DNA from 2 places in the Streptomyces sp. NPDC058880 genome. Region 2 is predicted to be linked to the other one. Evidence: riboswitches for the same ligand, from Rfam matches in the RefSeq annotation. Region 2 holds a riboswitch; the other holds the start of a gene.
What was found. A riboswitch is a leader RNA that binds a small molecule or an ion and turns the genes downstream of it on or off. The one in region 2 is predicted to bind glycine.
Positions count from the first base shown of each region.

Region 1: linked by a shared signal. The riboswitch ahead of gcvT (glycine cleavage system aminomethyltransferase GcvT) and the one ahead of gcvP (aminomethyl-transferring glycine dehydrogenase) in region 2 are both predicted to bind glycine.

Region 1 is NZ_JBHYMC010000027.1:23,231-42,695, reverse strand. Features, by position in the region: gene ACFW2G_RS17740 (choice-of-anchor A family protein) at 1-1,171, shown strand, start outside; gene ACFW2G_RS17735 (collagen binding domain-containing protein) at 1,203-2,045, shown strand; gene ACFW2G_RS17730 (L,D-transpeptidase family protein) at 2,179-2,847, shown strand; gene ACFW2G_RS17725 (Ig-like domain-containing protein) at 2,971-4,209, shown strand; gene ACFW2G_RS17720 (enoyl-CoA hydratase/isomerase family protein) at 4,306-5,073, shown strand; gene ACFW2G_RS17715 (ATP-binding protein) at 5,316-5,828, shown strand; gene ACFW2G_RS17710 (polysaccharide deacetylase family protein) at 6,191-7,003, shown strand; gene ACFW2G_RS17705 (YncE family protein) at 7,000-8,187, shown strand; gene ACFW2G_RS17700 (EF-hand domain-containing protein) at 8,309-8,521, shown strand; gene ACFW2G_RS17695 (PadR family transcriptional regulator) at 8,568-9,125, opposite strand; gene ACFW2G_RS17690 (flavodoxin family protein) at 9,238-9,969, shown strand; gene ACFW2G_RS17685 (hypothetical protein) at 10,019-10,519, opposite strand; gene ACFW2G_RS17680 (L-serine ammonia-lyase) at 10,671-12,053, opposite strand; gene glyA (serine hydroxymethyltransferase) at 12,392-13,648, opposite strand; gene gcvH (glycine cleavage system protein GcvH) at 13,664-14,044, opposite strand; gene gcvT (glycine cleavage system aminomethyltransferase GcvT) at 14,148-15,263, opposite strand; glycine riboswitch at 15,435-15,537, opposite strand; gene ACFW2G_RS17660 (AAA family ATPase) at 15,727-16,404, shown strand; gene ACFW2G_RS17655 (enhanced serine sensitivity protein SseB) at 16,519-17,253, shown strand; gene ACFW2G_RS17650 (enhanced serine sensitivity protein SseB C-terminal domain-containing protein) at 17,350-18,090, shown strand; gene ACFW2G_RS17645 (ABC transporter permease) at 18,558-19,465, shown strand, end outside.
Region 2 is NZ_JBHYMC010000100.1:1,671-13,769, forward strand. Features, by position in the region: gene ACFW2G_RS31760 (mannose-1-phosphate guanyltransferase) at 1-1,689, shown strand, start outside; gene ACFW2G_RS31765 (DUF881 domain-containing protein) at 1,798-2,706, shown strand; gene ACFW2G_RS31770 (small basic family protein) at 2,703-3,035, shown strand; gene ACFW2G_RS31775 (DUF881 domain-containing protein) at 3,041-3,850, shown strand; gene ACFW2G_RS31780 (FHA domain-containing protein) at 3,939-4,877, shown strand; gene ACFW2G_RS31785 (MerR family transcriptional regulator) at 4,921-5,682, shown strand; gene ACFW2G_RS31790 (bifunctional nuclease family protein) at 5,746-6,219, shown strand; gene ACFW2G_RS31795 (MerR family transcriptional regulator) at 6,400-7,038, shown strand; gene ACFW2G_RS31800 (DNA polymerase IV) at 7,091-8,494, shown strand; gene ACFW2G_RS31805 (PRC-barrel domain-containing protein) at 8,514-8,879, opposite strand; glycine riboswitch at 9,001-9,099, shown strand; gene gcvP (aminomethyl-transferring glycine dehydrogenase) at 9,296-12,099, shown strand, end outside.

The DNA of each region.
Region 1 (19,465 bases), on a different contig from region 2:
CGGCAGCGACACCACCGGGGGCGGCGGCCAGGAGTTCCACGCCTACCCCTTCAACGGGAACCTGCCCGACTGCGGCGGCCCCGTCCCGGTGACCGGTGCGGTCTCCGTCCTCAAGCGGGACGGAGCGACGGGCGCGGCGCTCGCGGGAGCGCGGTTCGAACTGTGGCGGGAGAGCAACGGCACCGCGGGCCTGCAGACCACCGGCCCGGGCGCCGACACCCTGGTCGCCGGGTGCACCACGCCGGCCGACGGCCTGTGCGAGCAGACCACCGGGCTCGGCACGTACTACTGGCGCGAGACCCAGGCGCCCCCCGGCTACGAGCTGCCGGACCAGCCGGTCCACGAGCTGACGCTGACCGCCGAGAACGCGCAGGCCGGCGTCCGCCACGAGGCGGACAACCGGCGCACCCCCGAGCCGCCGGACGGCGCCCGGGTGGTGCTGCGCAAGACGGACCGGGAGACGGGCCTGCCGCTGGCCGGAGCGCGGTTCGAACTGTGGCGGGAGAGCAACGGCACCGCCGGGCTCCAGCCCGTCACCCCGGGCGGTGACACCCGGCTCGACGGCGCCTGCGTCACCGACGCCCAGGGCACCTGCACCGTGGAGCTGCCGGTCGGCCGGACGTACTACTGGCGGGAGACCGCGGTCCCGGCCGGATACGAACCGCCGCAGGACCCGGTCACGGCCTTCGACCTGACCCAGGGCGACGTGGCCGACGGGATCGTCGTCGCCGTCCCCAACACCCGGAGCGAGCGGTACGAGGGCTCCATCCGGGTCCTGAAGAAGGACGCCAAGACCGGGCGGCCGCTGCGTGGCGCGGTCTTCGAGGTGTGGCAGGAGACCAACGGCACCGCCGGCCTGCAGACCCGCGGCATCAACGCCGACCGCCGGGCCGCGGACGGCTGCGCCACGGACCGCGGCGGGGTCTGCGACTTCGGCCCGCTGCCCGAGGGCTGGTACTACCTCGTCGAGACGGCCGTGCCCGAGGGCTACGCGCTGCCCGCCGACCGGGTGACCGGGCCGCTGCGGCTGGACGGCGGCACCCCGGACCGGCGGCTCGTGGTCACGCTCCGGAACGAGCGCGACAGCCACGGCAAGGGCAAGGGCGAGCACGGCAAGGGCGAGCACGGCAAGGGCGAGCACCCGAAGGACGCGAAGGGTCCCCGGGACTGACTCCCCGGCCCAGTACGACGGACGGAGCGACATGAAAGCCAGGACGACGGCGGTACGGCCCATCGGTCTCGCCACCGCGGTGGTGTTCGCCGCGGCGGGCCCGGCCCTTGCCGCTCCGCCGGCGGCACCATCACCCGGCACCGCCCGGGTGGTGCTGCGCAGCACGGACGCGGACACCGGAACACCCCTGCCGGGGGCCCGGTTCGAGCTGTGGCGCGAGACCAATGACCGGGCCGGCCTCCAGAGCACCGGCCCGGCCGGCGACGAACGGCAGGCCGCCGGCTGTGCGACCGGCGCGACGGGCCTGTGCACGGTGGAGCTGGCGACGGGCGAGACGTACTACGCGGTGCAGGTCGCGGTCCCCACCGGCTACCAGCGGCCCGACGAGCCGTTCGCCGGCTTCGACCTGCGCGAGGCCGCCGCCCGGGAGGGGCTCGTCGTCAACGTTCCCAACCGCAGCCGGGACGCTGTCTATAGCGGCGGGATCCAGGTCCGCAAGCGGGACGGGAAGACCGGTGCGCCGCTGCACGGCGCGGTGTTCGAGATCTGGAAGGAGACCAACGGCACCTCCGGCCTGCAGACCGCGGGCCTCGACGCCGACCTGCGCCCGAGGGCCGGCTGCGCCACCGACGCCGACGGCACGTGCGACTTCGAGGGGCTCGCCGACGGGTCGTACTTTCTGGTGGAGAAGGACGTCCCCGAGGGCTATGTGATGCCGGGAAACCCGGTGGCCGGCCCCTGGCGGCTGGACGGCGCATCCGGCCGCCGGATCGTCCTGACCGTCTACAACAAGCGTGCCGAGCAGATCCCCACCGTGGGCGCGGACGACGGCCGCCGGGCCCGGACCGCGCGCTCCGGTGCGCCGCCGGAGTGACCTCCTCACCCCGGCGGCGCAGCAGCGCGCGCCGTACCCCGGCCTCCCGGGTTGGCTGGTCCGTGACCGTCGCGTTCACAGACCGGAGGAGGCCCGGATGGCCGTACGTCACAGGAGCGGCCCGATAGCGCGGATGGCCCTGCTCGGCACCCTGCTCGCACTGTCGGGGCCGCTCGCGGTCCCGGCGGCCGCCGCGGCGGAACCGGAGAGCGCGTGCACCGCGGGCACCGGCCCCTACCAGCGGGAGCTGGAGGACCACCTGGGCCGGCCGGTCGACGGGGTGCAGTCCACCGCGGACTGCTACGCCGTCCGCGCCTTCCAGCGCACGAACGGCATCAGCCCCGCCGACGGCTACCCGGGAGTCGCCACCTATCGCACGATGCTCGTCGTGACGGCCCGCCCCGACCCCAACGCCGCGGGCGACTGCCCCGAGCGCGAACACCGCGTCACCTGCGTGGACCTGGACCGCCAACTGCTGTGGGTGCAGAGGGGGGCCAGGATCGTCTTCCCGCCCGTGCCCATCCGGACCGGGCGGGACTACCAGGAGACCCGTACCGGCTGGCACGAGGTGTACTGGCGCAACAAGAACCACGTCTCCACGCTCTACGGCACCCCCATGCCGCACGCCCAGTTCTTCGACGGGGGCCAGGCCCTGCACGGTTCACCCGGCTCCCTCTACACCACCGGCGGTTCGGCCGGCTGCGTCAACCTCACCGAACCGGACGCGGCACGCCTGTGGGACCTGCTGACCGAGGGCGACGCCGTCTACGTGTGGGGCACTAAACCGGGTACCGAGGACTGATCCGCAAGCCGTCCCGGCGGGCTCAGGGCACTTGGGACGGAACGGTGACACGACCGTGGCTCAACGTAATCCTCCCGTGTGATTTCCTTTCGGCATGCGCGCGACCGTCCGTGCGCGGGGGACATGGGGAGAGCACGAGTGAACCTGCAGCCGATACGCGGCCGCGCCCGGGCGGGCCTGCCGGCCCTTCTGCTGGGAGCGGCCCTGCTGTTCACCACCGCCTGCGGCGGTGGAGGCGGAAAGGGCAACGGCAGCGGCAGCGACAACGCCGGGGGTGGGGGCCGGACCGGTACCGAGGCTTCGACGGCTGTCGTCAGCGTCAAGCCCGACGACGGGGCCAAGGAGGTCGCCACCAGCGGCGTCCTGAAGATAACGAGCACCGGTGGCAAACTCAGCACCGTGACCGTCGCCGACACCAAGGGCAACGCGGTCGAGGGCAAGCTCTCCGACGACGGCGCGAGCTGGGAACCGGTCCGCCACCTGGCCTCGGCCACCGAGTACAAGGTGCACGCGGTCGCCAAGGACGAGGCCGGCCGGGAGTCCGCCAAGGACACCACCTTCACGACCCTCACCCCGACCAACACCTTCGTGGGCCACTACACGCCGGAGGACGGCTCGACCGTCGGCGTGGGCATGCCCGTCTCGATCAACTTCACCCGTGGCATCACCAACCCCGAGGCCGTCGAGAAGGCCATCACCGTGACGGCCGAACCGGCCGTGCCGATCGAGGGCCACTGGTTCGGCAACGACCGCCTCGACTTCCGCCCCGAGAACTACTGGGCCGCGGGCACCAAGGTCACCGTCAAGCTCGCCCTCGACGGCGTCGAGGGCCGCCCGGGGGTCTACGGCAAGCAGACCCGTACGGTCACCTTCACCATCGGCCGCTCCCAGATCTCGACGGTCGACGCGGCCGCCCACACGATGCAGGTCGTCCGTGACGGCCAGGTCCTCAAGGACCTCCCGATCACCGCGGGGGCCCCGTCGACCACGACCTACAACGGCCAGATGGTCATCAGCGAGAAGTACAAGGTCACGCGGATGAACGGCGCGACCGTCGGCTTCGGTGGCGAGTACGACATCTCCGACGTCCCGCACGCCATGCGCCTGTCGCAGTCGGGCACCTTCGTGCACGGCAACTACTGGGCCCCCTCCAGCACCTTCGGCTCGGCGAACGTCAGCCACGGCTGCGTCGGGCTCAAGGACGTCCGCGGTGCGGGTGACTCCAAGCAGCCCGCTGCCTGGTTCTTCAACGAGTCGCTGATCGGCGACGTGGTCGTCGTGAAGAACTCCAAGGACAAGCAGATCGCCCCGGACAACGGCCTCAACGGCTGGAACATGCCGTGGGCGGAGTGGATCGCATAGCGGTCCCGCGCACGACGCGCACGTGATCCGGGTGGCCCGGTGCTGTGACCCACGGCACCGGGCCACTTCACGTTAACCGGCGCTAACCTGACCCGTATGACCATCTCTCTCGAAGTCTCCGAAGGCGTCGGCACCATCCGCCTGGACCGGCCGCCCATGAACGCCCTGGATATCGCCACCCAGGACCGGCTGCGCGAGCTCGCGGTGGAGGCGGCCGACCGGGCCGACGTCCGTGCGGTCGTCCTCTACGGCGGCGAGAAGGTGTTCGCGGCGGGCGCGGACATCAAGGAGATGCAGACGATGGACCACGCGGCGATGGTCGTCCGGTCCCGCGCCCTCCAGGACGCCTTCACCGCCGTCGCCCGCATCCCCAAGCCCGTCGTCGCGGCGATCACCGGCTATGCGCTGGGCGGCGGTTGCGAACTCGCGCTGTGTGCCGACTACCGGATCGCCGCCGACAACGCCAAGCTCGGCCAGCCCGAGATCCTGCTCGGCCTGATCCCGGGCGCGGGCGGCACCCAGCGGCTGTCCCGGCTGGTCGGCCCCTCCCGGGCCAAGGACCTGATCTTCACCGGCCGCATGGTCAAGGCCGACGAGGCGTTCACGCTGGGCCTGGTCGACCGGGTGGTGCCCGCCGGCGAGGTCTACGAGCAGGCGCACGCCTGGGCGTCGAAGCTCGCGCAGGGGCCCGCGATGGCGCTGCGCGCCGCGAAGGAGTGTGTGGACGCGGGCCTGGAGGCCGACATCGACACCGGGCTCACCATCGAACGCAACTGGTTCGCGGGCCTGTTCGCCACCGAGGACCGTGAGCGCGGCATGCGCAGCTTCGTCGAAGAGGGCCCGGGCAAGGCGAAGTTCGTCTGAGCCGGCCGGGCGGTCCTCCCTGGGGGTGGATTAGCCAGGCCTTAAGGCAACCTTAAGGAGAATGGCCGATCAACTCGCCGTGATCATTTTCACGTGGTGCGTCACACCAGGTCAGGGCCCGGTTTCGGGTCGTCCTGCCGCCTCGCGCGCAGGACGGGGCACCCCCTTGGATTTGTTGAATCCGGGGGGTGTTTTCCTGTGGAACGGCCCGGAGGGGCGGGGCGGCCCTCCATGATGGGTGCATGGCGGGCCTGGAGGGTGTGGAACAGCCGCGGCAACGCGGTGGTGCTTCGGCGGTACGGCTCACTACGGCCGCCGAGGAGGAACAGGGCCTCAAGGCGTTGGAGCTGTACGGGAACCCGGCCGAGGCGGAAGTGACGCTGCCGTCCCTGCCGGAGTCGGCCGGAACCGCGCGTCGGCTCACCCAGTGCGTGGTGATCCGCCTCTGGGGCCTCTCGCCGCAGATCTCCGAGCACGCCGTCCTGCTGGTCTCGGAACTCGTCGGCAACGCGGTCCGCCACACCGGCGCCCGCTCCTTCGGCTTACGCATGCTGCGCCGACGCGGCTGGGTCCGGGTGGAGGTGCGCGACCCCTCGCGCGGACTGCCCTGTCTGATGCCGGTGCACGAACTGGACACTTCCGGCCGCGGTCTCTTCCTCGTCGACAAGCTGTCCGACCGCTGGGGTGCCGACCTGTTGCCCCGCGGGAAGATCACCTGGTTCGAGATGCGGGTGGCCGATCGCCAGAATGCCTGAAGCCCCCGGCTCGCCGTGTGGGCGCTGTGGGGGCTTCATGGGTGCGCCGAGGATCGAAGGGGGTGTGATCCTCGGCGTGGTGACTTCGCTCGGGTCAAGGGGAAGTCGTGGCTCCGACTATGACAGACGAGGGCTCGAACGCCAAAAGTCCCTACTTGGACATAAGTGTGCAAATCGCAAGAGTTTCTCTCTAAATCCTAGGTGAGGTGGGCCACTCACCTCGCATTCGATGAATAACTATCGACTGCTCTGAGTAAATCGTTGATCACGTGGCGGATGGGGGGCTCGCTCCGCCTCATCCATGAACGCCGCAAAATGGGTCAATCATTACCTTCCGGGCTATCCGCCCCTTAAATGGGCAGGTGCTCTCACAACCAGGCCGCCGCGCGGCCCTGCGTGCCGCTCTGCGGGCAGCCGGTCTCGGCGCGGCCGGCGCCGCGACCGCCGGCCTGGCCGCCGGCTGCGGCCCGGGCCGCCCGGCCGCCGGGCCCTCCTCGCCACCCCCCGCCCCGTCCCGCCCGGCCAAGCCCGCCCGGGCGCCGGCCCCCGCCGTCCCGCGCCGGTTCGCGGGGCAGCCCGTGGAGATCGGCCACGGTCCGCGCGACCGCGCCCGGGTCGCCCTCACCTTCCACGGCAACGGGGAGCCCGCCCTCGCGCGCGCGGCGCTGGACGAGGCGGAGAAAGGGGGAGCGCGCGTCACCGTCCTGGCGATCGGCTCCTGGCTCGACGCCCACCCCGGCATGGCCCGCCGGATCCTCGACGGCGGTCACGAACTCGGCAACCACACCCAGCGCCATCTCGCGATCAACGACATGGCCGAGGCGGAGGCCTACGCCGAGATCACCGACTGCGCCCAGCGCCTCAAGCGGCTCACCGGCTCCATCGGCACCTGGTTCCGTCCCTCCGGGACGCAGTACGCGACCCCCCTGGTCCAGAAGCTGGCCCAGCGGGCCGGCTACCCGCACGTCCTCTCGTACGACGTCGACTCCCTCGACTTCACCTCGCCCGGCGCCGCGGCCGTCACCCGCAACGTCACCGGGACGATCCTGCCCGGATCCGTGGTGAGCCTGCACTTCGGCTACGCGGACACGGTCGACGCGTTGCCTTCCCTCCTCGAAGAACTCGCGCGCCGCAAGCTGCGCGCGGTGACCACCACGGAGCTGCTGACGCCATGAAGACCAACCGCCTTCCCCGGAATACCGGCGTGCTGCTGGCCGCTCTGGTCCTCGCCGCCCTGGCCGGCTGCGGGTCGGCCGGAAAGGGGCCCGCCGAGGCGCTCGGCACCAAGGGCCCGGCCGCACCCGCCAAGGCCGTACCGGCCGCCCCGCCCGGGCTGCCCGGAATGCCGCCCCTGCTGGATCCGAACGACGTCTACGCGGCGGACCGGCCGGGCAAACTCTCCCCGGTGGTCAAGGACTTCCCGTCCCGCGTCTACGTGCCGAACACCAACTCCAACACGGTGTCCGTCATCGACCCGGAGACCTACCAGGTCATCGACACCATCCCGGTCGGGGTCCAGCCCCAGCACGTCGTCCCCTCCTGGGACCTGAAGACCCTGTGGGTCAACAACAACCGGGGCCACACGCTCACGCCGATCAACCCTGCGACCGGCGAGGCCGGCAAGCCCGTCGAGGTGCACGACCCGTACAACCTGTACTTCACGCCCAACGGCAAGTACGCGGTCGTCATGGCTTCGATGGACCAGGAGCTCGTCTTTCGCGACCCGCACACCATGGACCGCGTGAAAACCGTCCCGGTGACCTGTTACGGAGTCAACCACGCCGACTTCTCCGCCGACGGCCGCTACTTCATCGTCAGCTGCGAGTTCTCCGGCGAACTCCTCAAGGTCGACACCGAGCGGATGGAGGTCGTCGGCCAGCAGAAGCTGCCGTTCGAGGGCGCGATGCCCCAGGACGTCAAGGTCTCCCCGGACGGCAAGACCTTCTATGTGGCCGACATGATGGCGCACGGCATGTGGGTGCTCAGCGGCGACACGTTCGAGACGCCCAAACTGCTGCCCACCGGCGAAGGCTGCCACGGGCTCTACGTGAGCCGCGACTCCAAGGAGATGTACGTCTCCAACCGCGGCGAGGGCACCATCTCCGTCTACAACTTCCCGCAGAAGAAGCTCACCAAGAAGTGGACGCTGCCGGACGGCGGCAGCCCCGACATGGGAGGCGTCTCCGCCGACGGCAAGGTGCTGTGGCTGTCCGGGCGCTACGACTCCGAGGTGTACGCGATCGATACCGTGACGGGCAAGCAGCTCGCCCGGATCCCGGTGGGCGGTGGCCCCCACGGACTCGCCGTCTACCCGCAGCCCGGCCGCTACTCGCTCGGCCACACCGGCATCTTCCGGTAGGCGGGATCCCCGGCCGCCGCCGGTGCGGCCGGGGAGCGGAGGGCCCGGCCCCGGGGCGTCCGCCCGACAGGGGTGGCGCTACCCTGGGCCGGTCAGCAAGCACCAAGAAGGGGTGGACCCAGTGGCGGACATCGAGAGCGCACGGGCTACGTTCGACAGGTTCGACGTGAACGGTGACGGCTTCGTCACGGCCGACGAGTACAGCGCCGCGATGCGCGCGATGGGCGACGTCCACGTGACCCCGGCCGTCGCGGACTCCGTCGTCGCGGCCAAGGACGCCAACGGCGACAAGCTGCTGAGCTTCGACGAGTTCTGGGCCTCCCTGAACAAGTAGTCCCCGGCCTCCCGCCCGGCCCCCGAGGCCCGGGCGGGAGTACGCGTCAGACGGACGGTCCGGGCGGGTCCTCCATGTCGCCGACCTCGGCGAGGGCCTCCTCCAGCCAGGTCAGCCAGAACGTCTCCAGGGCGATCCCGCCGTGCAGCACGAGCCGGCGCAGCCGGTCCGCCACGGCGTCGCGCCCCGGCGGGAAGTCCTTCTCCTCGATGGCCTCGTACTGCGCCAGCTGGCGCCGGTGCAGGTCCAGATGACGCCGCAGCTCGGGGCCGAGGCCCTGTGGCCCCACCACGCCGGCCGCCCGGATTCGCAGCAGCAGCGGATCGCGCATCGGCTTCGGGTCCTGGCTCTCCGCCACCCACCGGGCGAGCTCCGTGCCGCCCGCGGGCAGCACCTCGTACTCCTTCTTCTGACCCCGCACGGGCGCCTCGCTCGGCAGCGCGCGGATCAGCCCGGCCTCCTCCAGCCGCCCGAGCTCGCGGTAGATCTGCTGGTGCGTCGCCGACCAGAAGTACCCGATCGACTTGTCGAACCGCCGGGTCAGCTCCAGCCCGGACGAGGGCTTCTCGAGCAGGGCGGTGAGGATGGCGTGCGGCAGGGACATGCCGCCATCCTAGGTTCGCCGCGGTCCGGGCAGCGCGACCACCTCCGCACCACCCTCCCCGTACGGGCCAGGCCCGGTGGCGGGCGCCCGGCACGCTGCGCAGGCTGGGTGCGTGACTGCCGACGAGAACACCGCGAACCGCCCGCACTACGCCGACCTCACCGCCGTCTACGTCAACTGCACGCTCAAGCGCTCGCCCGAGACCAGCAACACCGAGGGCCTGATCGACAAGAGCCGAGCGGTGATGGAGTCCGCGGGCGCCCGCACCTCCCTCATCCGCGCCGTCGACCATGACATCGCGACGGGCGTCTGGCCGGACATGACCGAGCACGGCTGGGAGAGCGACCAGTGGCCCGTCCTCTACAGCCAGATCATGGACGCCGACATCCTGGTCCTGTGCGGGCCCATCTGGCTCGGCGACAACAGCTCCGTGATGAAGAAGGTGATCGAGCGGCTCTACGCCTGCTCCTCGCTGCTGAACGAGCACGGCCAGTACGCATACTACGGCCGGGTCGGCGGAGCGCTGATCACCGGGAACGAGGACGGCGTCAAACACTGCGCCATGAACGTCCTCTACAGCCTCCAGCACCTCGGCTACGCGATCCCGCCGCAGGCCGACGCGGGCTGGATCGGCGAGGCCGGCCCGGGCCCGTCCTACCTGGACCCCGGCTCGGGCGGCCCCGAGAACGACTTCACCAACCGCAACACCGCCTTCATGTCCTGGAACCTCATGCACCTGGCGGCGCTGCTCAAGCGCTCCGGCGGCATCCCGGCGCACGGCAACCAGCGCTCCCTGTGGGACGCCGGCTGCCGCTTCGACTTCCCCAATCCCGAGCACCGATGAGTCCGGGCCCGGGGCGCGAAGGCCTCGGGCCGGGCCGTCCGCGGCCGGTTCAGTGCGCGATGTCCACCACGAACCGCTCGGGCGAGTGCAGGCTGTAGGCGCGGTAGTACGGAAGGGTGTCGAAGGCGGCGCCGAAGGTCACGTACCCCTCGTAGTCGCCCGTCATGGCGAGCCCCTTGAGCTTGGTGAGGTAGATCCTCTGAAGCTTGGGGCCGTGGTACACGCTCTCGCCCGCGTCGTCGTGCGCGGCGGCGGGGTTGAGCCTGATCTCCAGGAAGTACGTCCCGGCCAGAGGCACGGGCTTGCCGGAGCCGTCGTACCTCAGCTGTGCGACGGGCGTGACGGTCACCGTGGGCGTGTACCCCTCCAGGTCGACGACGATCCGGTCGTATCCGGAGTGCCCGCCCCAGCGGGCGTTCACGACGAGCGGGGTCGGGACCTCGGTGGAGGCGAGTGAGGAGGCGGAGGCGGGCGAGGCGAACGCCAGTCCGGCGGCGAGCAGCGCGCCGGAGGCCAGAGCCACGAACCGCCGGAGACGTGTGTGGATCATGTTGTCCCCCCGATTCTCAAGAGACGGGGACTGATGGCACCACCTGGGACGCCGCTCCGGGCTCCTCCGGTTCCACCGGGTGGACGGTGTACCGGACGCCGCAGGGGCTCGGCGCAACCCGCGCCGGGCCCCTGCGGTCACCAGGAGGGCATCAGCACTCGATGACGTTGACCGCGAGGCCGCCGCGGGCGGTCTCCTTGTACTTGACCTTCATGTCAGCGCCGGTCTCCTTCATGGTCTTGATGACCTTGTCGAGGGAGACCTTGTGCGAGCCGTCGCCGCGCATCGCCATCTTGGCGGCGGTGACGGCCTTGACCGCGGCCATGCCGTTGCGCTCGATGCAGGGGATCTGGACCAGTCCGCCGACCGGGTCGCAGGTCAGGCCCAGGTTGTGCTCCATGCCGATCTCGGCGGCGTTCTCGACCTGCTCCGGCGTGCCGCCCAGCACCTCGGCGAGGGCGCCGGCCGCCATCGAGCAGGCCGATCCCACCTCACCCTGGCAGCCGACCTCGGCGCCGGAGATCGACGCGTTCTCCTTGAACAGCATGCCGATCGCGCCCGCAGCGAGCAGGAAGCGGACCACGCCGTCCTCGTCCGCGCCCGGCACGAAGTTCATGTAGTAGTGCAGCACGGCCGGCAGGACGCCCGCGGCGCCGTTCGTCGGGGCCGTCACGACCCGGCCGCCCGCCGCGTTCTCCTCGTTGACCGCCATCGCGTAGATCGTCGTCCACTCGCTGCGGTGCATCATCGGGTCGCCCTCGGTGCGCAGCTGGCGCGCCGTGGAGGCGGCGCGGCGCTTGACCCGCAGGCCGCCCGGGAGGATGCCCTCGCGGGACATGCCGCGCGAGACGCAGGACTGCATGACGCGCCAGATCTCCAGGAGGCCCTCGCGGATCTCCTCCTCCGTACGCCAGGCCTTCTCGTTCTCCAACATCAGGGAGGAGATCGACAGGCCGGTCTCGTCGGCCAGCCGCAGCATCTCGTCACCGGAGCGGAAGGGGTACTTCAGCACCGTGTCGTCGAGCTTGATCCGGTCCTCGCCCACCGCGTCCTCGTCGACGACGAAACCGCCGCCGACCGAGTAGTAGGTCTTCTCCAGCAGAGGGGTGCCGGCCTCGTCGTACGCGAAGAGCGTCATGCCGTTCGCGTGGTACGGCAGGGACCGCCGGCGATGCAGGATCAGCTGGTTCGGCTCGTCGAAGGCGATCTCGTGGACGTCGCCTATCTCCGCCCCGAGCAGCCGCAGGCGGCCGCTCCTGCGGATGCGATCCACCTCGTCGTCCGCCGTCTCCACGTCCACGGTGCGGGGGGAGTGGCCTTCCAGACCGAGCAGCACGGCCTTGGGCGTGCCGTGGCCGTGGCCGGTCGCGCCGAGGGAGCCGAAGAGCTCTGCCCGCACGGAGGCCGTCTGGGCGAGCACGCCGTCCTTCTTCAGTCGCGTCACGAACATGCGCGCGGCGCGCATCGGACCGACCGTGTGGGAGGAGGAGGGACCGATGCCGATGGAGAAGAGGTCGAAGACGGAGATGGCCACGGTGGCGGACTCCCTTGTCTGCTCGTGGGGTGGGAGGGGGCAGGAGAGGCGGATTGTTCAGATTTTGTCCGACAGACGAGCTTAACGCGGTGCGGTGAACGTCCTGGCTGCCGGACGAGGTGGGAAGGATTACGTGGACAGGTCGGGAAGGTGTCCACTCGCGCCGCGGGGGCGCGGCGCCGGGCCCCGCCGGCTGCCGGAGACCGGCCCCGGCGCTGGGCGGCAGGGGTGTCCGCCCGCCCGGGGCGGGTGCCGGACGCGCCGGGGTGGACGCCGGCGGGTACGGGAAGGGCCCGGCCCGTGCGCAGACGACGAGGCCGGGCCCTTTCGCGCCGCCGCTAGAGCGACGGGTACAGCGGGAACTTCGCGGCGAGCGCCGAGACGCGCGCCTTGAGGCCCTCGGCGTCGTACGTCGGCTTCAGCGCCTGCGCGATGATCTCGGCGGCCTCGGTGAAGGCCTCGGCGTCGAAACCGCGGGTGGCGAGGGCCGGCGTGCCGATCCGCAGACCCGAGGTCACCATCGGCGGCCGCGGGTCGTTCGGGATGGCGTTGCGGTTGACCGTGATGCCGACCTCGTGCAGGCGGTCCTCGGCCTGCTGGCCGTCCAGCTCGGAGTTGCGCAGGTCGACCAGGACCAGGTGCACGTCGGTGCCGCCGGTGAGGACGTCCACGCCCACGGCCTTGACGTCGTCCTGGACCAGGCGGGCGGCGAGGATCTTCGCGCCTTCCAGGGTGCGCTCCTGGCGCTCCTTGAACTCGGGCGAGGCGGCGACCTTGAAGGAGACGGCCTTGGCCGCGATCACGTGCTCCAGCGGACCGCCCTGCTGGCCGGGGAAGACCGCAGAGTTGATCTTCTTGGCCAGTTCCTGCGTCGACAGGATGACACCGCCGCGCGGACCGCCGAGGGTCTTGTGCGTGGTGGTGGTGACGACGTGGGCGTGCGGCACCGGGTTCGGGTGCAGGCCCGCGGCGACCAGACCGGCGAAGTGCGCCATGTCGACCATCAGGTAGGCGCCGACCTCGTCCGCGATGCGGCGGAAGGCGGCGAAGTCCAGCTGGCGCGGGTAGGCGGACCAGCCGGCGACGATCAGCTGCGGCTTTGACTCCTTGGCGAGGCGCTCGACCTCGGCCATGTCCACCTGGCCGGACTCGTCCACGTGGTAGGGGACCACGTTGTAGAGCTTGCCGGAGAAGTTGATCTTCATGCCGTGGGTCAGGTGACCGCCGTGGGCCAGATTCAGGCCCATGATCGTGTCGCCCGGCTTGAGCAGCGCGAACATCGCGGCGGCGTTCGCCTGCGCACCGGAGTGCGGCTGGACGTTCGCGGCCTCGGCGCCGAACAGCGCCTTGATGCGGTCGATCGCGATCTGCTCGACCACGTCGACGTGCTCGCAGCCGCCGTAGTAGCGGCGGCCCGGGTAGCCCTCGGCGTACTTGTTGGTGAGGACCGAGCCCTGGGCCTCCATGACGGCGACCGGAGCGAAGTTCTCCGACGCGATCATCTCCAGGGTGGACTGCTGGCGCACGAGCTCCGCGTCGACGGCTGCGGCGACGTCGGGGTCGAGCTCGTGGAGAGGGGTGTTCAGTACAGACATCAGGATCCCCTGGGGTCAGTTACCGGCGGTGAGCGTGGTGTACTCCTCGAAGGAGAGCGCGTCCTTGGGCTCCTCGGAGAGGCGGACCTTGAACAGCCAGCCGCCCTCGAACGGGGCGGTGTTCACGAGCGCCGGGTCGTCGACGACGTCCTGGTTGGCCTCGACGATCTCGCCGGAGACCGGGGAGTACAGGTCGCTGACCGACTTGGTCGACTCCAGCTCGCCGCAGGTCTCGCCCTCGGTCACGGTGTCGCCGACCTCGGGGAGCTGGGCGTAGACGACGTCACCGAGCGCGTTGGCCGCGAACTCCGTGATACCGACCGTCGCGACGCCGTCCACGACGTCCGACAGCCACTCGTGCTCCTTGGTGTAACGCAGCTTCTCGGGGTTGCTCATGGCCTGATTCTCCTGGATGCGGGGGAGTGGATACGAACTGCGGTCTTGGGTACTGAGACGACGCCGTACGGCTGCCCGGACGGCGGACGTCGTGCGCGGAGGGCTACTTCTGCCGCTTGTAGAACGGCAGCGCGACGACCTCGTACGGCTCATGCGTACCGCGAATGTCGACGCCGACGCCGGAGGTGCCGGGCGCGGCGTGCTCCGCGTCCACGTACGCCATCGCGATCGGCTTGCCCAGCGTCGGGGACGGGGCGCCCGAGGTGACCTCGCCGATGACCTTGCCGTCGGCGACGACGGGGAAGCCGGCGCGCGGGACGCGGCGGCCCTCGGCGATCAGGCCGACCAGCTTGCGCGGGGCCTGGTCGGCGGCCTTCTCGGCGGCGGCCTCCAGGGCGGCGCGGCCGACGAAGTCCCCCTCCTTCTCGAACTTCACGACCCGGCCCAGACCTGCGTCGAACGGGGTCAGGGAGGTGGTCAGCTCGTGCCCGTACAGCGGCATGCCCGCCTCCAGGCGCAGGGTGTCGCGGCAGGACAGGCCGGCCGGAACCAGGCCGACGCCCTCGCCGGCCTTGGTCAGCGCCTGCCACAGCTCCACGGCGTGCTCGGGGGCGACGAACAGCTCGAAGCCGTCCTCGCCGGTGTAGCCGGTGCGTGCGATCAGCGCGGGCACGCCCGCGACGGTGCCCGGCAGGCCCGCGTAGTACTTCAGGCCGTCGAGGTCGGCGTCGGTGAGCGACGCCAGGATGCCGGGGGACTCCGGACCCTGCACGGCGATCAGCGCGTACGCGTCGCGGTCGTCGCGGACCTCGGTGTCGAAGCCGGCGGCACGCTCGGTCAGGGCGTCGAGGACGACCTGGGCGTTGGAGGCGTTGGCGACGACCATGTACTCGGTCTCGCCGAGGCGGTAGACGATCAGGTCGTCGACGATCCCGCCGTCCTCCTGGCAGATGTGCGTGTAGCGGGCACGGCCGACACCGACGGTGGAGATGTTGCCGACCAGCGCGTAGTCCAGGGCCTTGACGGCCTCCGGGCCGGTCAGCGTGATCTCGCCCATGTGCGACAGGTCGAAGAGGCCGGCCTTGGTGCGTACGGCGTTGTGCTCGTCGCGCTCGCTGGCGTACCGCAGCGGCATGTCCCAGCCCGCGAAATCGGTCATGGTCGCACCGAGCGAACGGTGCAGCGCATCGAGGGCGGTCAGGCGGGGGGCAGTGCTCATGGGTGTGGCTCCCGGGTCCCAGGGCATCGACATGACATGACGAGGACGTTCCTCCCCATCTGTCATCGGAACCTGAGAGGTTCGCCGAGAGTTCCGCCGATCGTCCGATCGCCGGTCTCCCCGACTTGCACCTTGGGTGGAGCTGGCGCGCAGCTCGCTTTTCAGATCTGCCTCATCCACGCGGTACGGGGCCTGAGAGATTCAAGGGAGGTTCTTGCTCCTTCGGCGCCCGGCACGGCCTCGCGGCCTGCCGGGACTCTCCCGCGCGGATTCAAGCGGCCGGTATGCAGTTGGTCCAGATGGCGCACATCATTGCACGGCATGCTCGGGATCGGGGGTGGGGGTCCGAAAGTTCGTACGCCCCTCCGAACGGGCCGAGTGGAACCGTGGATGCCGGATTACCGTCTCTTTACACTCGGTGGGAAGGGTCCCGGTGGCCCGACGCGGGGGGAAGGCGAGCACTGTGCGGAGATTCGGAGTGGTGACGGCGACGGGAGCCGTCGAAGCGGTGCCGGCCCAGCGGCGCGGCGCGCGCGAGCGCGGGAGGGCTGCCGACGGCGGCCTCGGCCCCGTGCGCGACCTGCGCGGCCCCGCACTGCGCGGACCCCGGCGGCTCGGCTTCGCCGAGGGCGACATCGTCGTGGTCTCCGGGCTGCCCGGCGGCGGCAAGAGCACGCTGATCAAGCGAGCCGCGCCGGAGGGCGGCGCCGTCGACTCCCAGGACACCCGTGAACGCTGGGAGCGCCGGATGCCCGCCCGGCTGCCCTACGCCGTCTACCGCCCGCTGGTACGCGCCGCGCACTACTGGGGGCTGTACCGGATCCTGCGCTCCGGCGACTCCGTCGTCGTCCACGACTGCGGCACTCAGAGCTGGGTGCGCGCCCTGCTCTCCGCGGCCGCGCGCCGCCGGGGCCGGTCGCTGCACCTCGTCCTCCTGGACAGCAGCCCCGAGGAGGCGCTCTCCGGCCAGGCCGCGCGGGGCCGGGGGGTGTCTGCCTACGCCTTCGCCCGCCACCGCGGCGCCGTGGGCCGCCTGCTGCGCGACGCCGAGGCGGGCCGCCCGCCCGCCGGCTGCGCCTCCGCGACCCTGCTGGACCGCCGCTCGGCCGCCGCCGTGACGGGGATCGGTTTCCACGGCTGACCGCCGGGCCGGGCCGACCCGGATCCCCGGCGGCGGTGCCCGCCCCGCGGCCGGTACCCTGCGGGGCGACACGCGCGGGACCGCACGTGCGGGACCAGACAGGGGCAGGGGCAGATGCAGGGCAGCGGCTGGCCGGAAAATGAGCTGGAGCAGGTGCTCGGGGCGGCGCTCGGGCAGCCGGACGCCGGCGGCCGGATCCTGGAGGTGCTCGGGCGCAGCAGGGTGTGGGTGCCCCTGCCGGGCGGCGGCGGCCCCGACACGGCCGGTCTGGACCTGCCCACCATGGACATCGGCGGGGCGGCGTACGTCCCGGTCTACAGCTCCGAGGCCCAGTTCCTCGCCTGTGTCGGCCCCGGCATGGACTTCGCGGTGGCCCCGGCGGTCGAGTTCGCCCGGGGGCTGCCCCCGCAGCTCGGCATCGCGGTCAATCCGGAGGGCGCCGTCGGCGTCCCGCTGCCCCCGCCCGCCGTCGCCGAGCTCTGCCGTGCGGGCCGCAGCCCGCTCGACGGCTCCGCGACCGGCGGCCGCGTACGGCTCTTCGAGCCCGACTGGCAGGAGGACCCGGTGGACTTCCTGGCTGCCGCCGGCGAGGAGTTCCGCGCCACCGGAGTGGTCGCGGCGGCGCACCGCTGCCTCGCCAGCGTCGAGGGCGGGGCACCGGAACTCTTCGTCGGTGTCCGCCTGGCGGGGTGGGAGCCACAGATGCGGGAGGCGCCGATGGAGGCGCTCGGACGCGCCCTGGCGCGCGTTCCGGCGCCGTGGCCCGTGCAACTGATCCTCCTGGACGCGGCCCAGGACCCGGTCACGGACTGGATTCGTGAGCGCGTACGCCCCTTCTACCTCGCGTAGGGCCGCTTAAGCTGGTTACATCTCCCGGCCGCACGCATGAGCGCTGGCCCGGGTAAGGCACGCGTGGAGCGACGGGCGGACGAAGAGGGGTACCGGGTGAGTGCGTCAGGCACGGCCGCGGCCGGGCAGGTCGAGCACATGATGCGCCAGGTGACTCCCGGGCGCTACGAGAGCTACGAGTCACTGCTGCGGGCCCTGTCCGAGGGCCGGCTGTGGATGCTGCTGTGGCAGGGGCAGCCGGGGTCCCCGGACGCCCAGTACGGCGGCATGGAGGTCGAGGGGCTCGGCTACGCCCCCTGCGTCACCTCCCCCCAGGAACTGGCCGCGAGCGGCTGGAACCGGGGCTACGAAGTGGTCACGGGGCGGGACATCGCCCGCGCCCTCTACCCGGACCGCTGGGGTCTGTGGCTCAACCCGCATGCCCAGGGCGGCGGCCTCGGCGTGCCCTGGGCCGACCTGCGCCGCATCGCGACCGGCCTGGACCGGATGCCCGCGGGCCCACTGCGGCTGTCCGAGCCCAGCATCGAACTGCCCCAGTTCTACGGTCTGCTGACCCAGCATGCGCACCGCACACCGGCCGTGCGGTCGCTGCGCCGCGCCTGGGTGCAGCCGGCACTCGGGTCCCCTTACCTCGCCGTCGGGCTCGACCTGTACGACGCCTCCGCGCCCGCGCTGGAATCCGTACGGGAAATGATGCGCCAGTCGGTCGGGGCGGTGCCCGAGGGCGTCCCGGTGTGCACCGTCGCGCTGGGCGACGAGCACGACCCCGTGGCGATGTGGCTGCGGGCGCAGACCCGGCCCTTCTACGACCGCGAGGGCCAGGCCCCGGCGTACTGACCCGGCCCGCCCCCAGGAGCCCCCGCGGACCCGCGGGGGCTCCTGGCGCGAAATCCGCATATCGAGACGTCCATCTCGAAGGCCGCACCGGTCCCATCGGTGCGGCCTTCGGCATATCCGCTGAATAGGCCCAAGATTCACGTCTGAAAGGGCAGTTGGGTCTGATGTCCGTTCCGCGCCGAACGCGCGGTGTTTCACCGCTCAACAGGCCTGGCGGTTCGGATAGCGGAAGGTGTAAGCCCAGATCACGGTTGCGCATCACATCCCCGGGGGGTCTGGCGGGCGGTTGAGAGCGCGTTGAAGACTCCCCCCACCGAAGGCCGGTCCATCTCACGAACACCGGCTCTTCACGTGCACTTCCGGCACATTTTCTCGCCAATCGCACCACCAGCGACGCCGATTGAACCAAGCCGCCACAGCGGCGGGCATGGGCCGGCCACCGTCGGCCGAGAGGGGTCCCCACCACGATGACGGCACCACTGCACGACACCAACGCGGCCGAGTCCGCGGCCGTGGCCACCCCCGACGTTCCGCAGAAGGCGATCGAGGGCCGCTCGCTCGGCCGGATCGCGTGGACCAGACTCAAGCGCGACAAGGTGGCGATGGCCGGCGGCGCGGTCGTGCTGCTCCTCGTCGTGCTGGCCGCGCTGTCGCAGCCGATCCAGTGGGTGTTCGGCCTGGACCCGGACGCGCTGCACCAGGACCTCATCGACCCCTCCCTGGCCACTCCGATCGGCTCCTTCGGCGGTATCAGCTGGGAGCACCCCCTCGGCGTGGAGCCGAAGTTCGGCCGCGACATCGCCACCCGCATCCTGGAAGGCTCCTGGGTCTCCCTGCTGGTCGCCTTCGGGTCGACCCTCCTCTCGGTGCTGATCGGCTCGGTGCTGGGCGTCGTCGCCGGGTACTACGGAGGCTGGGCCGACACGGTGATCAGCCGCATGATGGACACCTTCCTCGCCTTCCCGCTGCTGCTCTTCGCGATCTCCATCTCGGCCGCCCTCCAGGGCGGGGCCTTCGGGCTGGAGGGACTGCCGCTGCACATCGGCGTGCTGATCTTCGTGATCGGCTTCTTCGGCTGGCCCTACATCGGGCGCATCGTGCGCGGCCAGACGCTGTCGCTGCGCGAGCGGGAGTTCGTCGACGCGGCCCGCAGCCTCGGCGCCCGCGGCCCCTTCATCGTCTTCCGGGAGCTGCTGCCCAATCTGGTGGCGCCGATCCTCGTCTACGCCACCCTGCTCATCCCGACCAACATCCTCTTCGAGGCCTCTCTGAGCTTCCTCGGCGTGGGTATCCAGCCACCGCAGGCCTCGTGGGGCGGAATGCTCAGCTCCGCCGTGGACTACTACAAGGTCGACCCGATGTTCATGGTCGTCCC
Region 2 (12,099 bases):
ATCGGGGACTACGCAAAGATCGAAGCCGGTGTGGAGATCCGTGAGCACACCGTCATCGGGTCGAACGTCGTCGTCAAGAGCGGTGCCTTCCTGCACCGGGCCGTCGTCCACGACAACGTGTACATCGGGCCCCACAGCAACCTCCGTGGCTGCGTGATCGGCAAGAACACCGACATCATGCGCGCGGCACGGATCGAGGACGGCGCCGTCATCGGCGACGAGTGCCTCGTCGGTGAGGAATCGATCGTCCAGGGGAACGTACGCGTCTACCCCTTCAAGACGATCGAAGCCGGTGCCTTCGTCAACACGTCCGTCATCTGGGAGTCACGTGGACAGGCCCACCTCTTCGGCGCGCGCGGTGTCTCCGGAATCCTGAACGTCGAGATCACCCCCGAGCTGGTGGTCCGCCTCGCAGGTGCCTACGCCACCACGCTGAAGAAGGGCGCGATCGTCACCACGGCCCGCGACCACTCCCGTGGCGCCCGAGCGCTCAAACGGGCCGTGATCTCGGCACTCCAGGCCAGCGCGATCAACGTACGCGACCTGGAGAACGTACCGCTGCCCGTGGCCCGGCAGCAGACCGCGCGAGGCAGCGCCGGCGGGATCGTCCTGCGGACCTCCCCCGGAGTACCGGACTCCGTCGACATCATGTTCCTCGACGAACGGGGAGCGGACCTCTCGCTCCAGCAGCAGCGCAAGCTGGACCGCGTGTACGCGCGCCAGGAGTACCGGCGGGCGTTCCCCGGCGAGATCGGCGACCTGCAGTTCCCGGGCAGCGTCTTCGACGGCTACACGGGCTCGCTGCTGCGGCGGGTGGACACCACCGGGATCGCCGACGCCGGACTCAAGGTGGTCGTCGACGCCACCAACGGCAGCGCCGGACTCGTCATGCCGAGCCTCCTCGGCCGGCTCGGGGTGGACGCCCTGACGATCAACCCCGGTCTCGACGAGTCCAGGCCGACGGAGAGTGCCGAATCCCGGCGGGCGGGCCTGGTGAGACTGGGCGAGATCGTGGCCTCGGCACGGGCGGCCTTCGGCGTACGGTTCGATCCGGTGGGCGAGCGCATCTCGCTCGTGGACGAGCGAGGGCGGATCATCGAGGACGACCGGGCGCTGCTGGTCATGCTCGACCTGGTGGCCGCCGAGAAGCGCAGCGGCAAGGTCGCGCTGCCGGTGACCACGACGCGGGTCGCCGAGCAGGTGGCGGCCTACCACGGAACACAGGTGGAGTGGACGACGACCTCGCCCGACGACCTGACCCGCGTCGGGCGGGCCGAGAACACGATCTTCGGTGGAGACGGCCGGGGCGGCTTCATCGTTCCGGAGTTCAGCAGTGTCTTCGACGGCTCGGCGGCGTTCGTGCAACTGCTCGGCCTGGTGGCGCGCACCCAGCTCACACTGAGCCAGATCGACGCCCGGATCCCGCGGGCGCACGTACTCAAGCGGGATGTGCCGACGCCGTGGGCGGTGAAGGGGCTCGTCATGCGACGGGTCGTGGAAGCGGCCGGAGACCGGCAGGTGGACACCACCGACGGGGTGCGGGTGGTGGAGGCCGACGGACGGTGGGCGCTGGTGCTGCCGGACCCGGCGGAGGCCGTGACGCACCTGTGGGCCGAAGGCCCCGACGACGCCTCCGCGCAGGCGCTGCTCGAAGAATGGGCGGGCGTGGTGGACGGCGCCGGGCACTGAGCGCCCGGCGGTCGATGACCTGAACGGAAGTCCGGTGGGCGGGGGCGGGAGGCCCGGCCCTGCCCACCGGACGGACGCATTGGGTGTGTGCGGCGCCGACATGCGACGATGTGCGGCATGTCGCAGCCGCCCCCCCACCGGACTCCGGCGTCCCCTGCGCCTGCGCGCCCCGACGCCTCCATGTCGCTGCTGACGCACGTGATGGACCACAGCCTCGACGAGGGCTACGCCGAGGCGACCGCCCGGCGCCGGGCGGACGGCACGGCCGGCCTGCCCCGCACCCTCAAGGCCAAGCTGGGGCTCGCCGCCGGACTCGTGGTCGCCGCGATGGTCGTCACGCTCGGCGCGGCCGAGGCGCGCCTTGACGCGCCGGTGCTCGCCAAGGAGCGCCAGGAGCTGATCGACCGGGTGCAGCGGGCCGACGAGCGCGCCGACGCCCTGGAACAGAACATCGACCGGCTCAGGACCGATGTCGCCGCACGTCAGCGTGCGGCCCTCAAACAGCCCGGCGGGAGCCAGGGCGAGCTCGTCTCCCAGCTGGCCGGCGCCACCGAGGTCCGCGGGCCGGGGATCAGACTGGTGGTGGACGACGCCAAGGGCTCCTCCACGGGCGGCGGCGGGAAGCCGCGCGAGAGCAGCGGATTCTCCGACACCGGCCGGGTCCGCGACCGTGACATGCAGAAGATCGTCAACGGACTGTGGCAGTCCGGTGCGGAGGCGGTCTCCATCAACGGGCAGCGGCTGACGGAGCTGTCGGCGATCAGGGCCGCGGGCGACGCCATACTGGTCGACAACCGGCCGCTGGTACCGCCGTACGAAGTACTGGCGGTGGGGGACAAGCAGCGACTCGGCCCGGCCTTCCAGGACTCGGCGGACGGCCAGTACCTGCACGTGCTGCAGGAGAGCTACGGCATCCGCTACACCCTGTCCCCAGCCGACGAACTGCGGCTTCCGGCCGCTTCGAGCCTGATCGTCCGCACAGCCACAGCAGTAGAGCAGCAGAAGGGTGCATCGTGATCGCGGTACTGGGCCTCTTGGCCGGAGTGGTGGTCGGACTTCTGGTCCGGCCCGAGGTACCGGCCGTGGTGGAGCCTTATCTGCCCATCGCCGTGGTGGCGGCCCTCGACGCGGTGTTCGGGGGTCTGCGCGCCATGCTCGACGGCATCTTCGTCGACAAGGTCTTCGTGGTGTCGTTCCTGTCGAACGTCGTCGTGGCCGCACTGATCGTCTTCCTCGGCGACAAGCTGGGCGTCGGCTCGCAGCTGTCCACCGGAGTCGTGGTCGTGCTCGGCATCCGCATCTTCTCCAACGCCGCGGCCATTCGCCGCCACGTGTTCCGGGCGTGATCGACATGAACGCGAACGACACCCCCGCCGAGGAACCGAACGTCCCGGAACGGCCTCTTCAACAGGGAAAGGCACAGGCCGAGCCGGTGCCCGAGGAGACCGGCCGGCAGCGGCTGGCGGCCGGCTTGTGGCCTCCGAGGGTCAGCCGGGCCCAACTGATCGTTGCGCTGCTGCTGTTCGTCCTCGGACTGGGTCTGGCCATCCAGGTCCGGTCGAACAGCGACTCCAGCGCGCTGCGCGGGGCGCGGCAGGAGGACCTGGTACGCATCCTCGACGAGCTGGACGGGCGGACCAAGCGGTTGGAGGACGAGAAGCAGCGACTGGAAGACCAGCGCCGGGAGCTGGAGAGCAGCTCCAACCAGGCGGAGGAGGCCCGCAGGCAGACCGCGGAGAAGGAGCGTCAACTCGGCATCCTGGCCGGTACGGTGGCAGCCCAGGGGCCGGGCATCACACTCAGGATCAGCGATCCCACCGGCCAGGTGCGGCCCGACCAGCTGCTGGACACGCTCCAGGAGCTGCGGGCCGCCGGGGCCGAGGCTATCCAGATCAACGGGGTGCGCATCGTGGCAGGCTCGTACTTCTCGGACGAGAACGGTGGGGTCGGGATCGACGGCAAGAAGATCACACAACCCTATGAGTTCAAGGTGATCGGGAAGCCCCAGGATCTGGAGCCGGCGCTCAACATCCCGGGCGGTGTCGTCCAGACGCTGGAGAAGGAGCAGGCCACGGTCGCCGTCACACGGTCGGCGAAGATCGTTGTGGACGCCTTGCGGGCTGCGAAGCAGCCTGACTACGCTCGGTCGTCATCGGGGTGAAGGTGGAGCGGAGTGGAAGGTGGAGCGGCTCACGCAGGCTGATGCCTGCGGGGGGTCGCCGCACCGAAGTTGCGGTGCGTGGTGGAAACTGTCTGGTGGTTACGGACGTTGTGAGAATGTCCGGGTCGGCAGGTGTCTGCATGCGGAGTTCGTCCTGCCCCACGGGCGGGTCTGTTTCAGTCAAGGGGAATCGCCCGTGAAGTTGTTTGAGAAGTTGTTCGGCAAGAAGAACCGCGAGGAGAGCGGCGCGGCCAGGCACCGCGCCGGGGGCGCGGAAGGGCAGGGTGACCGGCCGCTGTTCCGCGACGAGGTCGCCGGCGCGGGCGAAGTTCCGGGTGCCCCCGGCGCGTCGTCTGTTGACCCTGCCGGTACCGGCCGCATAGGTTTCGGTGAACCATCAACCTCAAGTGCGGGTGGAGGGTTTGCCCCCGACCCGTACGCCACCAATGCCTCCGCGGGGCAGCCGCGGCGCGAGGAGCCGTCCATGTCGGCCGAGCAGGTTTGCAGCAGGTGCGGACACCGCAGCGATGCGGCCAGCCGGTTCTGCTCCAACTGCGGAGCGCCGCTGCGGGCGGGCCTGACGCCGGAGCGCGCTTCGGAGACCACGTCCACCATCTCGATCTCCGGCCTCGAGGCCTACGAGGCCGAGGTGTCGGGACAGACGCACGTGTCGTCCTCGCTGTCCCCCGAGGCCCAGGCCGCGGTGGAGGCGCTGCCGCCCGGTTCCGCCCTGCTCATCGTGCGGCGCGGACCCAACTCCGGCAGCCGCTTCCTGCTGGATGGCGAACTGACGACGGCCGGCCGGCACCCGCAGAGCGACATCTTCCTGGACGACGTCACCGTCTCCCGGCGGCACGTCGAATTCCGCAGGAGTCAGGACGGCGGCTTCACCGTGGCCGATGTCGGCAGCCTCAACGGCACGTACGTCAACCGTGAACCCATCGACTCCGTCGCCCTGCACAACGGCGACGAGGTGCAGATCGGCAAGTACCGGCTGGTCTTCTACGCGAGCCTGCGGGGCGTCTGACCCTCCCCCGGACCCGGTCCGGGGGCACCCGAGGGAAGGTCCCATGCTGCGCAATCCGACAGGCGGCGCCGGGAACGGCACCGCCGGCTCGGCCGGGCGGCTGGTGAGCATCGGCACGGTGCTCACCACGCTGCGTGACGAGTTCCCCGAAGTCACGATCTCGAAGATCCGTTTCCTGGAGGCGGAGGGGCTGGTCGAACCCCGGCGTACACCTTCCGGGTACCGCAAGTTCAGCACGGAGGACGTGGAGCGCCTCGCCCGCATCCTGCGCCTGCAGCGTGATCACTACCTGCCGCTGAAAGTCATCCGCGAGCAGCTCGACGCCCTTGCACGCGGGGAGCAGGTCCGCATCCCGGCACCGGCGGCGCACGGCGACTGCGCCGATCCGTCGGACCCCGCCGCCCTGTACGGCGAGACGGGGCAGGAGGAGCCTCCCGCCGCCCGGGTGGGGCGGGCCGAGCTCCTGGAGGCCGTGGGCGTGGACGAGGAGCAGCTCGTCGAGTGGGAGTCGTACGGGCTCCTCGCCGAGGCGCCGGGCGGCGGGTTCGACGCCGACGCGCTCACCGTGGCCCGGCTCGTGGCCGACCTGGGGCGTTTCGGCCTGGAGCCGCGCCACCTGCGCGCGATGAAGGCGGCCGCCGAGCGGGAGGCGGGGCTGGTGGAGCAGGTCGTCGCACCCTTGCGCCGACACCGCAACCCGCAGACCAGGGCCCACGCACAGGCCACGGTGAAAGAGCTCGCGGGGCTCTCCGTACGGCTGCACGAGGCCTTGGTGCAGACGGCCCTCGGGGTCCGGTTGCGCTGAGCGCGGCGGCCGAGGTGGAGCCCCGACTACCCAAACCTGCCGGGCAGGTCCTAGGGTTGCTGTGTGAACGAGCTCGACGTTGTGGGTGTCCGGGTGGAAATGCCCTCCAACCAACCGATCGTGCTCCTGCGTGAAGTGGGAGGCGACCGGTACCTCCCCATCTGGATCGGTCCGGGAGAGGCGACGGCCATTGCCTTCGCCCAGCAGGGTATGGCCCCTGCCCGGCCGCTGACGCACGACCTGTTCAAGGACGTGCTGGAGGCGGTCGGTGAGGAGCTCACCGAGGTCCGGATCACGGATCTGCGGGAGGGCGTCTTCTACGCGGAGCTCGTCTTCGCCAGCGGGGTCGAGGTGAGCGCGCGGCCTTCCGACGCCATAGCCCTCGCCCTGCGGACGGGGACACCGATCTACGGCAGTGACGGCGTGCTGGACGACGCCGGAATCGCCATTCCGGACGAGCAGGAGGACGAGGTGGAGAAGTTCCGCGAGTTCCTCGACCAGATCTCGCCCGAGGACTTCGGTACCGGCCAACAGTGAGTCGCCGCCGCGTCCTCCACGCCGCGCCATCACCCCATTCGAGTAGCCTTTCCCCGCAATCGGATACGGGAAACCACTCTCAGGGTGATTATCACTCGGCGTGCCGAGTGTGGCGATCGTTGACGCACCCCTGGTGACTGCCTACCTTCGAGGTGGGCAGGTCAAGGACGGAGGGTCGGCGTGAGGATCACGGGCGACGGTACGACCGGGGGCACCCCCGTACGGAGTGGCACCGGGCCGTACCCGCTGCACGGTGGTGCGGCCGGACCCGCGCGCCGCCAGCCGGAGTCGACGCCGGTCGGTTCGCCGGACGGCGACCCGGCGCCCGAGCAGGTCGGCTACCGCGGACCCACGGCGTGCGCCGCGGCCGGCATCACCTATCGGCAGCTCGACTACTGGGCGCGCACCGGGCTGGTGGAGCCCAGCGTGCGGGCCGCCTACGGCTCCGGAACGCAGCGCCTCTACAGCTTCCGCGACGTCGTGGTACTCAAGATCGTCAAGCGTTTCCTGGACACCGGTGTGGCGCTGCAGAACATCCGTACGGCGGTGCAGCATCTGCACGACCGCGGCCTCGCCGACCTTGAGCGGATGACGCTGATGAGCGACGGCGCCACGGTGTACGAGTGCACCTCGCCGGACCAGGTCGTGAGTCTCCTCCAGGGTGGGCAGGGCGTCTTCGGCATCGCCGTGGGGGTGGTGTGGCGCGACGTGCGCAACGCCCTGTCACAGCTGCACGGGGAGCGGGTGGACACCGGCGAGACGCTGGTCCGGCACCACCCGGCGGACGAGCTGGCCGCCCGTCGCAACCGAGCCGGCTGAGCGGCCTGCCCGGGCCGCGGGAATGTCAGTGGCGTAGGGCAGCATCGGTGCCGTGAGAGCCGCCCCGACCATCCTGCATCTGGACATGGACGCCTTCTACGCCTCCGTCGAGCAGGCGTCGAAGCCGAGCCTGCGCGGCAAGGCCGTCATCGTCGGAGGGCTCGGACCACGGGGGGTCGTCGCCACCGCCTCCTACGAGGCCCGACGGTTCGGGGTGCATTCGGCGATGCCCACGGCGCAGGCCAGGCGGCTCTGCCCGAACGGCGCCTACCTGATCCCGCGGTTCACGCTCTACCGGCAGGTCAGCGACGTGGTCATGGCCATGCTGCGGGAACTGTCGCCGCTGGTGGAGCCGCTCAGCCTGGACGAGGCCTTCGTGGACCTGGAGGCGGGCGGGGCGGCCTTCGACTCGCACTTGGCGCGGGCGACGGGCGAGCGGCTGCGGGCCGGCATCACCGCCGCCACCGGGCTCAGCGGGTCCGTGGGGCTGGCCGGGTCGAAGATGCTGGCCAAGGTCGCCTCGGAGGAGGCCAAGCCCGCGGGGCTGCTGCTGATCGAGCCCGGGACCGAGCGGGAACTGCTCGCTCCGATGCCGGTGCGGACTCTGCCGGGGGTGGGGCCGGCCACCGGGGAGCACCTGCGCCGCGCCGGGATCACCACGGTGGGGGACCTGGCGGAGGCCGGGGAGGACGAGTTGGTCCGGATGCTCGGGCGCGCGCACGGCACGGGGCTGTACCGGATGGCGCTGGGCCTGGACGACCGGCCGGTGGTCGCGGAGCGGGACGCCAAGTCGGTGTCGGTCGAGGACACCTTCGACGTGGATCTGCACGACCGGGTGCGGATCCGGGGCGAGGTGCAGCGACTCGCCGACCGGTGCGTGCAGCGGCTGCGGGGCTCCGGGCACTCGGGGCGCACGATCGTGCTCAAGGTGCGGCGCTACGACTTCTCCACGCTGACGCGGTCCGAGACGCTGCGCGGCCCCACGGACGACGCGGCGGTGGTGCGGGAGGCCGCCGCGCGGCTGCTGGAGGCGGTGGACACCACGGGAGGCGTGCGGTTGCTGGGGGTGGGGGTGACCGGCCTGGCGGACTACACGCAGGAGGACCTCTTCGCCCAGTCGCTCGCGGCCGAGCCTCAGGTGGCGGCCGAGGTGGACGGTACGGGCGGTGCGGCCGGGGGAACCGAGCCGGAGGCCGCCGGAGGGGACGAGAAGCCACAGGAGGGGCCGCCGGCGCCCGCGGAGCAGCAAGAGGCTCCCGAGCGCCGCTGGGCGGCCGGAAGCGACGTACGCCACGTGCTGTACGGGCCGGGGTGGGTCCAGGGCAGCGGGGTGGGGCGGGTCACCGTCCGGTTCGAACAGCCCGGGTCGGAGCCCGGCCGGGTGCGGACCTTCCGGGTGGACGACCCGGATCTGGCGCCGTCCGACCCGTTGCCGCTGGTGGGGGAGGCCGCGTAGGGCGGCGCCGGGGCGCGGGTCAGCCCTCGTCGCCCGCCAGCCGGCCGAAGTCGCGGTCGACGTCGGACGGGAGGGCCGTGTCCAGGCCGTAGTGGTGATAGAGCTGGAGTTCCTGCTCGGGGGAGAGGTGGCGGCCGACGCCGAAATCCGGTGCGTCCCTGATGAGGGAGCGTTCGAAGGGCACCCGCAGGGTCTCGCCGACCATCTCGCTCGGCTCCAGCGGCACGAAGGCGTCCCGGCCGAAGAAGCCGGTGCGGACGGCGGCCCATTCCGGGACACCCGTGGCATCGTCGAGATAGACCTCGTCGATGGTGCCGATCTTGGCACCGTTGCGGTCGAACGCCTTGCGGCCGATCAGGCTGCGCGGATCGATGTCGGTCTGCACGGTCCCTCCAAATGGTCGCAACTGTCGCAACTGCTCCCTAGTGACTACAGAAGGGCATTTCCGCAGAGGAGGCCACTCGGGGAGCCTCTTGAACCCCGCTGGTAGGCTGGGTGACGGCTGTCGACCCTGTGCGGGAGAGTCCTCCGAGTGAGCAAGACGGAGGCGCCGAAGGAGCAAATCCTCCCCGGAATCTCTCAGGCATACGTACCGCACGGACGAGGCCACTCTGGAAAGCAGGGCGGGTGCCGGGCGCGCAGTGCCGGTCCCCCTCCTCACCGACGGTGAAAGCCGGAGCTCTCGGGAGACCCCCGTGAGATCCGGTGAAACTCTCAGGTGCAGATGACAGAGGGGGAGGCCGTCCGGGTGCCCGCGCCGTGGTGCCCCTCGCAGGTCATATGACCAGGAGGCCTCCGTACATGACCGCCAACCGCATTCCGCTCTCCCAGCTGGAGCGAGGCATCCCCTTCGAACAGCGCCACATCGGCCCGGATGCCGAGGCGCAGGCGAAGATGCTCGCCCAGGTGGGCTACGGCTCCCTGGACGAACTGACCGCCGCCGCGGTGCCGGATGTGATCAAGACCGCCGACGCGCTCGACCTCCCCGAGGCGCGGACCGAGGCCGAGGTGCTCGCCGAGCTGCGCTCGCTCGCCGACCGCAACCAGGTCCTCACCCCCATGATCGGTCTCGGTTACTACGGGACCTTCACCCCGCCGGTGATCCTCCGCAACGTCATGGAGAACCCGGCCTGGTACACGGCGTACACGCCCTACCAGCCGGAAATCTCGCAGGGCCGCCTCGAGGCCCTCCTGAACTTCCAGACCGTCGTCGCCGACCTCACCGGCCTGCCGACCTCGGGCGCCTCGCTGCTCGACGAGGGCACCGCGGCCGCCGAGGCCATGACCCTGGCCCGCCGCGTGGGCAAGGTCAAGGGCAACGTCTTCCTCGTCGACGCCGACGCCCTGCCGCAGACCATCGCCGTCATCGAGACCCGCGCCGAGCCGATCGGCATCGAGGTCGTCGTCGCCGACCTCTCCGACGGCATCCCCGCCGAGATCGCCGAGCGCGGCGTCTACGGCGTCCTGCTCCAGTACCCGGGTGCCTCCGGCGCCGTCCGGGAGATCAAGCCGGTCATCGACCAGGCGCACGAGCTCGGCGCCATCGTCACCGTCTCGGCCGACCTGCTCGCCCTGACCCTCCTGACGTCCCCGGGCGCCCTCGGAGCCGACATCGCCGTGGGCACCACCCAGCGCTTCGGTGTCCCGATGGGCTTCGGCGGACCGCACGCCGGCTACATGGCCGTCCAGGACAAGCACGCCCGTTCGCTGCCCGGCCGCCTCGTCGGCGTCTCGGTGGACGCGGACGGCAACAAGGCCTACCGCCTGGCCCTGCAGACCCGCGAGCAGCACATCCGCCGCGAGAAGGCCACCAGCAACATCTGCACCGCGCAGGTGCTGCTCGCCGTCATGGCCGGCATGTACGCCGTCTACCACGGCCCGGACGGCCTGCGGACCATCGCCCGCCGCACCCACCGCTACGCGGCGCTGCTCGCCGCCGGTCTGCGGGCCGGCGGAGTCGAGACCGTACACGGCGCCTACTTCGACACGATCACCGTCCGTGTGCCGGGCCGCGCGGCCGAGGTCGTCGCGGCTGCCCGGGAGGGCGGGGTCAACCTGCACCGGGTCGACGCCGACCTCGTCTCGATCAGCTGTGACGAGACCACGCTGCGCGCCGACATCGAGGCCGTCTGGGCCGCCTTCGGCGTCACCGCCGACATCGAGGCGCTCGACGAGGCCACGGCCGACACCCTGCCCGAGGGCCTGTTGCGCTCGGACGCGTACCTGACGCACCCGGTCTTTCACCAGTACCGGTCTGAGACCGCGATGCTGCGCTACCTGCGCAGGCTCTCGGACAAGGACTACGCGCTGGACCGCGGCATGATCCCGCTGGGCTCCTGCACCATGAAGCTCAACGCGACCACCGAGATGGAGCCGGTGACCTGGCCCGAGTTCGGCCAGCTGCACCCCTTCGCGCCGGTGGAGCAGGCCGAGGGGTACCTCACGCTCATCAACGAGCTGGAGGAACGTCTCTGCGAGGTCACCGGCTACGACAAGGTCTCCATCCAGCCGAACGCCGGCTCCCAGGGCGAGCTCGCCGGTCTGCTGGCCGTACGCGCCTACCACCGGGCCAACGGCGACGAGCAGCGCACCATCTGCCTCATCCCGTCCTCCGCGCACGGCACCAACGCCGCCAGCGCCGTGATGGCCGGCATGAAGGTCGTCGTCGTCAAGACGGCCGACGACGGTGAGGTGGACGCGGACGACCTGCGTGCCAAGATCGAGCAGCACCGTGACGAGCTCGCCGTGCTGATGATCACCTACCCCTCCACGCACGGTGTGTTCGAGGAGCACGTCGCCGACATCTGCGCCCAGGTGCACGAGGCCGGCGGCCAGGTCTACGTCGACGGCGCCAATCTGAACGCCCTGGTCGGCCTGGCCAAGCCGGGTCACTTCGGTGGCGACGTCTCGCACCTGAACCTGCACAAGACCTTCTGCATCCCGCACGGCGGCGGCGGTCCGGGCGTCGGCCCGGTCGGCGTCCGGGCGCACCTGGCGCCGTACCTGCCGAACCACCCGCTGCAGCCGACGGCCGGCCCGGAGACGGGCGTCGGCCCGATCTCGGCCGCGCCGTGGGGATCGGCCGGCATCCTGCCGATCTCCTGGTCGTACGTGCGCCTCATGGGCGGCGAGGGCCTCAAGCGCGCCACCCAGGTCGCGGTGCTCGGCGCCAACTACATCGCCAAGCGCCTGGAGCCGCACTACCCCGTGCTCTACACCGGCCCGGGCAACCTGGTCGCGCACGAGTGCATCATCGACCTGCGCCCGCTGTCGAAGGCCACGGGCGTCAGCGTGGACGACATCGCCAAGCGCCTGATCGACTACGGCTTCCACGCGCCGACGATGTCCTTCCCGGTCGCCGGAACGCTCATGATCGAGCCGACGGAGTCCGAGGACCTCGCTGAGATCGACCGTTTCTGCGACGCGATGATCGCCATCCGCGGCGAGATCGAGCGGGTCGCGGGCGGCGAGTGGCCGGCGGACGACAACCCGCTGGCGAACGCCCCGCACACGGCGGCTTCGCTGGGCGGCGAGTGGAACCACCCGTACACCCGGGACGAGGCCGTCTTCCCGGGCGGCGTCACGGCCGCCGAGAAGTACTGGCC